Regions from separate parts of the Nonomuraea recticatena genome, predicted to be linked through region 2. Evidence: riboswitches for the same ligand, from Rfam matches in the RefSeq annotation. Region 2 holds a riboswitch; each other region holds the start of a gene.

Region 1 (3,264 bases), on a different contig from region 2:
GGCTGAAGGCGCTGGCCTCGGCGTGGACCGCGGCGAAGAAGTCGTGCGGCACCGCGCACACGAACCGCGGCCAGACGTAGCGCTCGGCCCATGACCGGTGGATCTCGGTGACCCACTTGTTCGGCGGGGTGTAGTCGGTGCCGACGGGCAGCAGGACGTTCCTGGTCGCCGCGACCGGCTTCAGCGCCCTGAACAGCTCGTGGACCGCCCGGCACGCCTCCTCCAGCGTCGCGGAGGAGTCCATCCACCAGCCCGCCGAGTAGTGGGCGGGCATGTAGTGCGTCACGACGCCGAGCCCAGAGGGGGAGATCCACTCGAACTCGCTGGGGAACTGCATGAGCGTGGCGTCGGCGTGCGCCTGCCCGAAGTTCTTGTTGATCGGGCCCCACTGGTGGAAGGGGCCGCGCGCCCACGCGCTGCCGGTCAGTCCGGCCGCCGCGAGGTAGCCGGGGAACTGCGGGTCGTGGCCGAATGAGTCGAGCTGCCAGGCGGTGCGCGGCACGCCGCCGAGGATGTCGCGCTGGTAGCCGATGCCGTAGACGATGTTGCGGATCGTGGTCTCGGCGCCGGTCAGGTTGGTGTTGGGCTCGTTGTAGGTGCCGCCCATCAGCTCGACCCTGCCCTCGGCCATGAGGCGGCGCAGCTGTGTCCTGCGCTCGGGGTGGAGGTCGAAGAACGGCTTGAGGTAGTCGATCTCGGCGAGCACGAACTTGTAGTCGGGGTCACGCTCGGCCAGCGCCAGGTGCGCCTCGACCAGCGCGAAAGCGTTGCCCTCCCACAGCGGCCTGGTGGTGGCGTCGCCGGAGAGCAACTCCCACGGGCTGGTGTAGGCCGCCTGTGTGTTCCACCACACGGGGTCGTAGTGGAAGTGCGACACCATGTGCATCGTCCAGCCGGGCTCCTCGACCGTGACGTCCACGGTGAGAGTGTTGTCACCCGCGGAGACGGCGCACGGCACCGTCGAGCCCAGGAGGGCGCTCACCGCCAGCGGGACTTCGACGACGACGGTCGCGTTCCCGCCCGGCACCACCGCGCGGCCCGCCACGGCCACCCCTTCGCCGCGCACCACCACCTCGGCCTCGCGCTCGCCCTGCTCGGCGGTGACGCGCAACACCTGATGGGGCTGTGCCTCCGTCCCCACGAACAGGTCGGTCGACTCGGCTGACAACAGACGTGCGGGCACTGACTCTCCCTTGGGAGCGGGGCTCTGTCGCCGTCACCCTAGGTCTTCGGAAGATCAATGGCAACGTTGTCATAAGCGCCGTCGATGTTGACGAGATCCGGAGGAAGAGATACGTTCCGGGAGATTTCGCGGCGAATCAGGGGAAATCCGGTGAGATGCCGGTGCGGACGCGCCACTGTATCCGGGGCCACAACCTCGGGAGCCAGGTCACCTGACCGCTGCGACCTCACCTAGCGGGACGCGTCATCCCTGAGGAGGCTCTACATGAGTGGTCTGTCCACGTCTGCGAACCCGATTCCGCTCCACCGTCTTGCGCGCTGGCTGCTGGCCGTGCCCGTTCTGATGCTGCTCGCCTACCTCGTCCTGATGGACAACGGCGCGATCTCGCAGACCGGTACGTTCCTGCACGAGCTGATGCACGACGGGCGTCACCTGCTCGGCGTGCCGTGCCACTGAGGCCCGGCCGTGATCAGAACCCTGCTGGTCAGGGGACTGCTCGTCGGGCTGCTCGCGGGACTCGTCGCCGGAGGCTTCGCCTTCCTCGCCGGTGAGCCGCACATCGACAGCGCCATCGCGCTGGAGGAGGCCGCAGCGGCGGCCGCCCCCGGCGACGGCGCGTCGGCCCCGCACTCGCACGAGGCGGGGGCGCCGGCGGAGCATGACCACGGCGAGGGAGCCGTGGTCGGCAGGCCGGTGCAGCGCGCCGGGCTCTTCCTCGCGACCGGCCTGTACGGCGTGGCGGTGGGCGGCGTGTTCGCCCTCGCCTTCGCCGGGCTGCGCGGTCGCGTGGGACCCCGCTCCGAGCCCCTGCTGGCGATCGCCGCCGCCGCGACCGCCTTCGGCGCCATCGTCCTCATCCCCTTCCTGAAATATCCGGCCAACCCGCCCGCGGTGGGCGACCCGGAGACCATCACCGCCAGGACCCTGCTCTACGTGGTGATGGTCGCCGTCGGGCTCGCCTCCGTCGCGATCGGCGTCGCGGCCGCCCGCAGGGTCACCGTCCAGGAGGTGTGGGCGCGCGGCCTGGTCGGCGGCGTGTGCTTCCTGGTCCCCGTGGTGGCCGCGTGGGTGCTGCTGCCCACCGTGGACGAGGTGCCCTCGGGCTTTCCCGCCTCGTTGCTCTGGGACTTCAGGGTCGCCTCCCTCGGCACCCAGCTGGTCTTCTGGGCGGCCTTCGGCGCGCTGTTCGCGCTGGCGGGCGAGCGCGCGAAGGCACGGGTCGGCTGACCGGCGTGCTGTTCGTCCGGCACGCCTCCACGCCAGGGATGCGCGGCGCGCGCTTCCCCTCGGGGAGTGAGGGCGCCGACCCGTCGAGCCTGGAGGCGGCGGCGCGCCTCACGGCCTCACTCGGCTCCTTCGGGACGGGGCCGGCGTTCGTGTCGCCCGCACGGGCGGCGTGGGAGACGGCGGTGGCGATGGGCTTCGAGCCCGTGGTCGTGGCGGCGCTGGCCGAGCAGGACCACGGCAGGTGGTCCGGCCTGCCGTACGAGGAGGTCGCGGTGCGGGAGCCCGAGTCCTTCGCCCGCTGGCTGGCCGACCGGGACGCCGCGCCGCACGGCGGCGAGTCGCGTTCGGCGGCGGCGGAGAGGGTCGCGCGCTGGCTGGACGAGCGGTACGAGCAGGAAGGCGACAGCGGCGCCGGCCGAAGCGCGAGCGGCGGCCGGGGGAGGGCGGTCGTCGTCTGTGACGTGGGCGCCATCAGGGCCGCGCTCGGCCACGCGCTCGGGGCCGATCCTGCCCCCTTCGACCTCGCACCGCTCTCCCTCACCCAGTTGTCCGCCGCCCGCGAGGGGTGGCGGATCGGATACGTCAACCGAAAGGCCGCCTCGTGACCTATCCCTTCAGCGCCGTCGTCGGGCTCGACGATCTCAAGCTGGCGCTGGTGCTCAACGCCGTCTCGCCCCGCGTGGGCGGCGTGCTCGTGAGGGGCGAGAAGGGCACGGCCAAGTCGACCATCGTCAGGGCGCTCGCCGCCCAGCTGCCCGCCGTGGACGTGCTGGCGGGCTGCCGCTTCGCCTGCGACCCGCTGCTGCCCGACCCGCAGTGCCCCGACGGGCCGCACGAGCCGGGCGAGCAGGCCG
Region 2 (3,264 bases):
CTGCAGATATCCTTCTGGAGTATTAGGCTGCTCCTCATGAAGGATGACAAGCCGTGGGTGCTGGATGATCCGGGCAGACTGAAGGCGCTTGCCCATCCGATGCGCCGGGCGATGCTGCGCCACCTGGGGCTGCACGGGCCGGCGACCTCCACCACGCTCGGTTCGCTGCTGGACGCCAAGACCGGCACCACCAGCTACCACCTGCGCCAGTTGGAGAAGTACGGGTTCATCGAGGAGATCGTCGAGCGCTCGGCAGGACGTGAGCGGTGGTGGCGGCGCGTGGAGACCGGCGACATCCGGCTGCCGCTGCCTGCCGAGCTCGCGCCCGAGGACCGTCCCGTGCTGGCCGAGTTCCACAGGATCGGCTACGAGGAGGACAAGGGGATCCTGCTCGACCTGCTGCCCGCCGCCTACGAGGCCGATCCGGCCTGGGTGAAGGTCTCGAGAGGCCTCGGCAGGATGCGGCTGGAGGAGCTGGAGGCGTTCTTCGAGGAGTACGTGGCGCTGATGAAGAAGTACAGCCACGGGGCCGCCGACGCCCCGCCGGGCGCCAGGCCCCTGTACCTGCGGCTGCTGGCCCTGCCCGCGGACCTGCCCGCCCCGCCCGCACGGGAGGAGTGACCCGAACGGCCACCCCGCCGAGTGACTCGCTGTGATGTACCGATAACGTACTGTATGGGGCGATCGGGACCGGAAGCGGGGGAGGGCGCGCATGCGCCGTCGGGACTTCGTGGCGGGGGCACTGGGCGCGCTGGCGTGCCTGAGCGGATGCGGCACCGAGCCGGGCCGTCCCACGCCCAGGTTCTTCTTCGTGGCCGGGGGCGCCGCGTGGGAGCCCGTCGCCGAGACGCTCGCCGGCCTGCTCGACCCCGCCGACCTGGCGCAGGACGGCACCCGGCTCACCGTCACGGGGCTGCCCGCCCTGGCCGCCGCCGAGATGAACAGGGTCGGCGAGCGGGGCACCCCGCTGGCCAGGCTCATCGGGGACGTCGAGGTGCTGGTGGTCCCCAGGAAGTCCCGCTTTCGCGACTTCGACGCCTTCGCCGCGCACCTGGTGGCCTCGCCGGGAGAGACGGCCCTGGCGGGCAGGAAACAGGGCGAGTCGGACCACCTGCTGTTCGGGCTGGTCGCGCGAGGGCTCGGCGCCGACGCGAGAGTGCTCGACTACGCCGGCTACCCCACCTGCGCCGACGCGGCCGACGCGCTGCTGGCGGGGAAGGCGGGGGTGGCGGCGGGCCCGCTGGGCCAGTGGCGCGAGCGGATCGGCGAGGGCAGGCTGCGCGTGCTGGCAGTCTCGTCGGCCGAGCGGATCGACGGGATCGACGCGCCCACCCTGCTGGAGTCGGGGGCCCGCGTGGACTTCTCCGACTGGAGCGCGGTGCTCGGGCCCAACGACATGGGCGAGCGAGAGAAGGTCAGGGCGGTCGACCTGCTCGACGAGGTCGTCAGGTCCGAGCGGTGGCTGAAGGCGTGCCGCGTGAAGGGGTGGAGGCCGATCCCCCTCCTCGGCGACGACTTCGGCGTGTGGCTCGGATCCGAGACCGCGAGGACACGCACGGTGCTGGGCGAGCTCGGCCTGCTCGACACAACCTGTGGGCGTGGTTGCGTCGGCGGCCACTAGATGTAGGATCCTGGACGTCGCTGGTTCGCCCCCTCGCAAAGGGGCGGAGCAAAAGGGAACCTGGTGCGAGACCAGGACTGCCCCGCAGCGGTGAGCGGGAACGACCGCCGTCATGGAAGCGACGGCCAGTAGGCATGTGATCAGCGCCCGCGAGTCCGAAGACCTGCCAGCGGTATGACCTGTCCAGGGCCTCGAGGGAGGGCCCGGGGGTGACGCGGCATGCCCGCGTGCTCTCGCCTGCCCTCACGAGGATGAGCTCGCGAGGAGAGAGCGTGACACAGATCGTTGAGGTCGACCGCAGGCTGGCCATCGAGGAGGCCGCCGCCAGGGTGATCGCCGACCCTGAGAACTCGAAGGTCGCCGCCAGACTCCTGGCCGAGGAGATCGCCGACGAGGCCGCCACCCACGGCGTGCGCACCTTCTCCGAGTCGGTCGCCGCCACCCACGCGGCGGGCCTGCTGCAGGACGGCCTGGCCGCCTTCGTGAGCGCTCACTCATCCGAGCTGGACGCGCTGGTCGACGAGAGCGCCGACGACCGGTTCGAGTACTTCGGCCTGCGCACCGTCTACGACCGCTACCTGCTGCGCCACCCCGAGACCAGGCGGGTGCTCGAACGGCCCCAGCACTTCATGCTTCGCGTGGCGTGCGGCCTGTCCGCCTCCGTCGCCGAGGCCGCCGAGCTGTACGCGCTGATGTCCACGCTGTCGTACCTGCCGAGCTCGCCCACCCTGTTCAACTCGGGCTCACGCCGTCCGCAGCTGTCGTCCTGCTTCCTTCTCGACTCGCCGCGCGACGAGCTTGAGGGCATCTACGAGAGGTACGGCCAGGTGGCCAGGCTCTCCAAGTACGCGGGGGGCATCGGCATCTCCTGGACCAGGGTCCGCTCCCGCGGCTCCCTGATCAAGGGCACGAACGGCCACTCCAACGGCATCGTGCCGTGGCTGCGCACCCTCGACTCCAGCGTCGCCGCCGTCAACCAGGGCGGCCGCCGCAAGGGCGCCGCGTGCGTCTACCTGGAGACCTGGCACGCCGACATCGAGGAGTTCCTGGAGCTGCGCGACAACACGGGCGAGGAGGCCAGGCGCGCCCACAACCTCAACCTGGCCAACTGGGTCCCCGACGAGTTCATGCGCCGCGTCGAGGCCGACGCCATGTGGTCGCTGTTCGACCCGAAGCGCGTGCCGCACCTCACCGACCTGTACGGCGAGGCGTTCGACACCGCCTACCGGGCCGCGGAGGCCGAGGGCCTGCACACCCGCCAGATCCCCGCGCGCACCCTCTACGGCCGCATGATGCGCACGCTCGCCCAGACCGGCAACGGCTGGATGACCTTCAAGGACGCCGCCAACCGCGCCTCCAACCAGACCGCCCGCCCCGAGAACGTCATCCACCTGTCCAACCTCTGCACCGAGATCCTCGAGGTCACCAGCGACGGCGAGACCGCCGTGTGCAACCTCGGCTCCATCAACCTCGCCGCCCACCTGGCGGGGGAGTCGATGGACTGGACGCGGCTGCGCGCCACGGTCAGGACCGCGGTGCGCTTCCTGGACAGGACGATCGACCTGGGCTTCTACCCGACGCCCGAGGCCGAGGCCGCCAACCTGCGCTGGAGGCCGATCGGGCTGGGCGTGATGGGCCTGGCC
Region 3 (3,264 bases), on a different contig from region 2:
CCTGGCGTCGGCGACGACCTTCTCCGAGTAACCGAGGTCGGCCACCAGGTCGGTCATGCCGCAGGCGTGGATCATGCGAACGGCCACCTGCGCGACGTCCTGCGGCAGACCGCTCAGATCGGACTCCGCACGGATGGTGGCGAACGAGCGCCGGTAGATCTCGGCGCCGTCACGGATGTAGTCGCTCACATGTCCCCTCTGGTCTCTGTCTTCTCTGTCTTCCTGCCGTGCCCGACCCGGTAGCCGGTCGGGGTGGCGACCACGTCGGCGACCTCCCCCTTCGGGCGCCCGCACCGCCGCTCACACCCGGCCCAGTGAACGAGGACATCGTCGGGGACGGCCGGCGTGGACGGCTCTCGTGTGCCCATGGCCCACCGCCTGGCATCACCTTGGACGTCGGCGAGCGACTTGGCGCACCCGGGACTCCCTGTGCAGGCGCTGAGCCCCGCCCAGGCAGTGCCGGACCCGGTGACCAGCCCCACCGTGGTGAGCTCGTCGGCGACCCGCTCGACGTCCTCGGGACGGAGGTCGGGAAGGACGGCCGTCCGCCAGGGCGTGACCCGCACCTCGTCGGCCACGTCGGCCAGCGCCCTGGCCTGGTCCGCGGAGAGCCGTCCGAGCGGGACCACCACCTCCAAAGCGACCCGCCCGTCCCGCTGCGGGACCACCCGCGCGTCCGGCGCCCGTAAGCTCGCGATCTCCCGGGAGGGACCGCCCGGTGACCCGCCCTCGTCCCTCGACGCGGCCGGCCCGCCGTGGAGCAGGCGGGAAGCGAGCAGGGCGGGGCCGTCGGGGAGGTCACCGACGCGCCAGGCCGTGCCGCCGGACAGCTCGAGGAAGGCCGAGGCGGCCGCGAGCATCGACGGGACCACCTCGTCCACGAGCACCGGGATCCCGGCCGTCGCCCCGCCGAGGTGGAGGAGGCCGCCGGAGGGCGAGGTGGCCAGAAAGGTCACGTCGGCGCCGATGGAGAGCAGGTCGCCCGTGCCGTCGTCGAGGGCGAAGAGGAACCGGCCCGACAGCCCGGTCAGCTCAGGGCTCGCGCACAGCCCCCGGTCCAGGGCCGTGACCAGCGGACGCACGTCCACCAGAGACGCCTCCACCCGCCCGGCCAGCGGCGAGGCGAGGATGTTGCGCACGCGCTCGTGCGTCTCCGACGGCAGCAGCCCCACTGCGGCGATCCGAGCGGCGAACGCCCCCGCCTCCGTCGCCGATGGAGCGTCGGCGGGGGGAAGGCCTCTGAGCTGGAGGTTGGCGCGGGAGGTCAGTTCGATGACGCCCGAGCCCAGCTCGGCGGAGCAGGCGGCCACCTCTCGCAGCTGGGTCGCGGACAGCGCGCCGCCCGGGATGCGGATGCGGGCGAGGGCGCCGTCCGCGGCGGTGTGGACCTGTAGCGCCCCTGGACAGGCGTCAGGGCGCACATGTCCGTAAAAGTCGGCTATGTCCACGGGGAGGATGGTAACCCGTCCAAAACCCTCTAGGCTGATCGCAGACGAGGGCGAACGGAGGAAGCCGGTGCGATGCCGGCGCGGTCCCGCCACTGTAACCGGGGAGCGAACCCCACCGAAGGCCACTGTCCGGCGACGGACGGGAAGGCCGGGGTGAGCGTCGATCCGGAAGCCAGGAGACTCCCGCTCTCGTGACACCCGCGACCGGGGCGAGGACCCCGAGGGAGGAGTTCCGCCGTGTCCGAGGCGACCCCCGAAACCCCGTCACAGGCGACCCCCGACGCCCAGACCCTGGTGCTGTTGCTCTCCACCTCCGACACCGACCTGCTGAGCGCCAGGGCGAGTGGCGCCGCGTACCGGCTGGGGAACCCCGCACGGCTGACACCCGAGGAGCTGCCCGCGCTCGTCGAGGGCGTCGACCTGGTGGTGGTGCGGCTGCTCGGCGGGCGCAGGGCGTGGGAGGAGGGCCTCGACCGGCTGCTCGCCGGCCCCAGGCCGGTGGTGGTGCTGGGCGGGGAGCAGGCGCCTGACGCCGAGCTGATGGAGCTGTCCACGGTCAGCGGCGGCACGTGTGCCGAGGCGCACGCCTATCTCGCCCACGGCGGCCCCGGCAACCTGGCCGAGCTGCACGCCTTCCTGTCGGACACGGTGCTGCTGACCGGGCACGGGTTCGCCGCCCCCGAACCGACGCCGACGTGGGGCCTGCTCGACGAAGAGCCCCGATCCGCCGCCGGCCTCCGCGAGGGGGGCGGTGCGGAGCGGCCCGTGGTGGGGGTGCTCTACTACCGGGCGCATCATCTGGCAGGGAACACCGCATTCGTCCGCGCTCTCTGCGAGGCGATCGAGGAGGCGGGCGGGCGCGCGCTGCCCGTCTTCTGTTCCTCGCTGCGTACGGCGGAGCCCGAGCTGCTGTTCGTGCTGGGACAGGCCGACGCGCTGGTGGTGACCGTGCTGGCGGCGGGGGGCAGCAGGCCGGCGACCGCAGGAGCCGGTGGCGACGACGCGGCGTGGGACGTCGGCGCGCTGGCCGAGTTGGACATCCCCATCCTGCAGGGCCTGTGCCTGACCACGAGCAGGCAGGCGTGGGAGGAGAACGACGACGGCTTGTCCCCGCTGGACGCCGCCTCGCAGGTGGCCATCCCCGAGTTCGACGGCCGGATCATCACGGTGCCGTTCTCGTTCAAGGAGGTGGATGAGGACGGCCTGACCGTCTACGTGGCCGATGCCGAGCGCGCGGCCCGCGTGGCAGGCACCGCCGTACGGCATGCGAGGCTCAGGCACGTCCCGAACGCCGACAAGAAGCTCGTGGTGATGCTGTCGGCCTACCCGACCAAGCACTCGAGGATCGGCAACGCGGTCGGCCTCGACACCCCCGCGAGCACCGTGAAGCTGCTGGCCAGGCTGGCGGAGGCGGGCTACGACCTGGGCGAGGGCCTGCCCGGCGTGGCAGGGCAGGACGGCGACGCGCTGATCCACGCCCTCATCGCTGCGGGCGGGCAGGACCAGGACTGGCTGACGGAGGAGCAACTGGCCGCCAACCCCGTGCGCATCCCCTCCGCCACCTACCTCGAGTGGTACGGCACGCTCCCCGAGGAGCTGCGCGAGGCGATGGAGCGGCACTGGGGCCCGCCGCCCGGCGAGCTGTTCACGCACGAGGGCGACATCGTCCTGGCCGCGCTCAGGGCGGGCAACGTCGTGGTTATGGTGCAGCCGCCCCGGGGGTTCGGCGAGAACCCGATCGCGATCTACCACGACCCCGACCTGCCGCCGAGCCACCACTACCTGGCCGCCTACCGGTGGCTGTCGGCGGAGTTCG

Evidence for each region. A riboswitch is a leader RNA that binds a small molecule or an ion and turns the genes downstream of it on or off. The one in region 2 is predicted to bind cobalamin.
Region 1: it holds a riboswitch for cobalamin, as region 2 does, so the genes downstream of both, ABFX50_RS02105 (CbtB domain-containing protein) here and ABFX50_RS04115 (ribonucleoside-diphosphate reductase subunit alpha) in region 2, are expected to answer to the same signal.
Region 3: it holds a riboswitch for cobalamin, as region 2 does, so the genes downstream of both, cobN (cobaltochelatase subunit CobN) here and ABFX50_RS04115 (ribonucleoside-diphosphate reductase subunit alpha) in region 2, are expected to answer to the same signal.

The regions. Positions count from the first base shown of each region.
Region 1 is NZ_BAAATE010000001.1:456,054-459,317, reverse strand. Features, by position in the region: gene ABFX50_RS02110 (glycoside hydrolase family 38 N-terminal domain-containing protein) at 1-1,183, opposite strand, end outside; cobalamin riboswitch at 1,288-1,416, shown strand; gene ABFX50_RS02105 (CbtB domain-containing protein) at 1,448-1,639, shown strand; gene ABFX50_RS02100 (CbtA family protein) at 1,649-2,410, shown strand; gene ABFX50_RS02095 (histidine phosphatase family protein) at 2,416-3,015, shown strand; gene ABFX50_RS02090 (VWA domain-containing protein) at 3,012-3,264, shown strand, end outside.
Region 2 is NZ_BAAATE010000002.1:172,602-175,865, forward strand. Features, by position in the region: gene ABFX50_RS04105 (ArsR/SmtB family transcription factor) at 37-621, shown strand; gene ABFX50_RS04110 (tripartite tricarboxylate transporter substrate-binding protein) at 713-1,621, shown strand; cobalamin riboswitch at 1,626-1,806, shown strand; gene ABFX50_RS04115 (ribonucleoside-diphosphate reductase subunit alpha) at 1,894-3,264, shown strand, end outside.
Region 3 is NZ_BAAATE010000001.1:446,817-450,080, forward strand. Features, by position in the region: gene ABFX50_RS02065 (precorrin-8X methylmutase) at 1-189, opposite strand, end outside; gene ABFX50_RS02070 (precorrin-3B synthase) at 186-1,448, opposite strand; cobalamin riboswitch at 1,506-1,631, shown strand; gene cobN (cobaltochelatase subunit CobN) at 1,740-3,264, shown strand, end outside.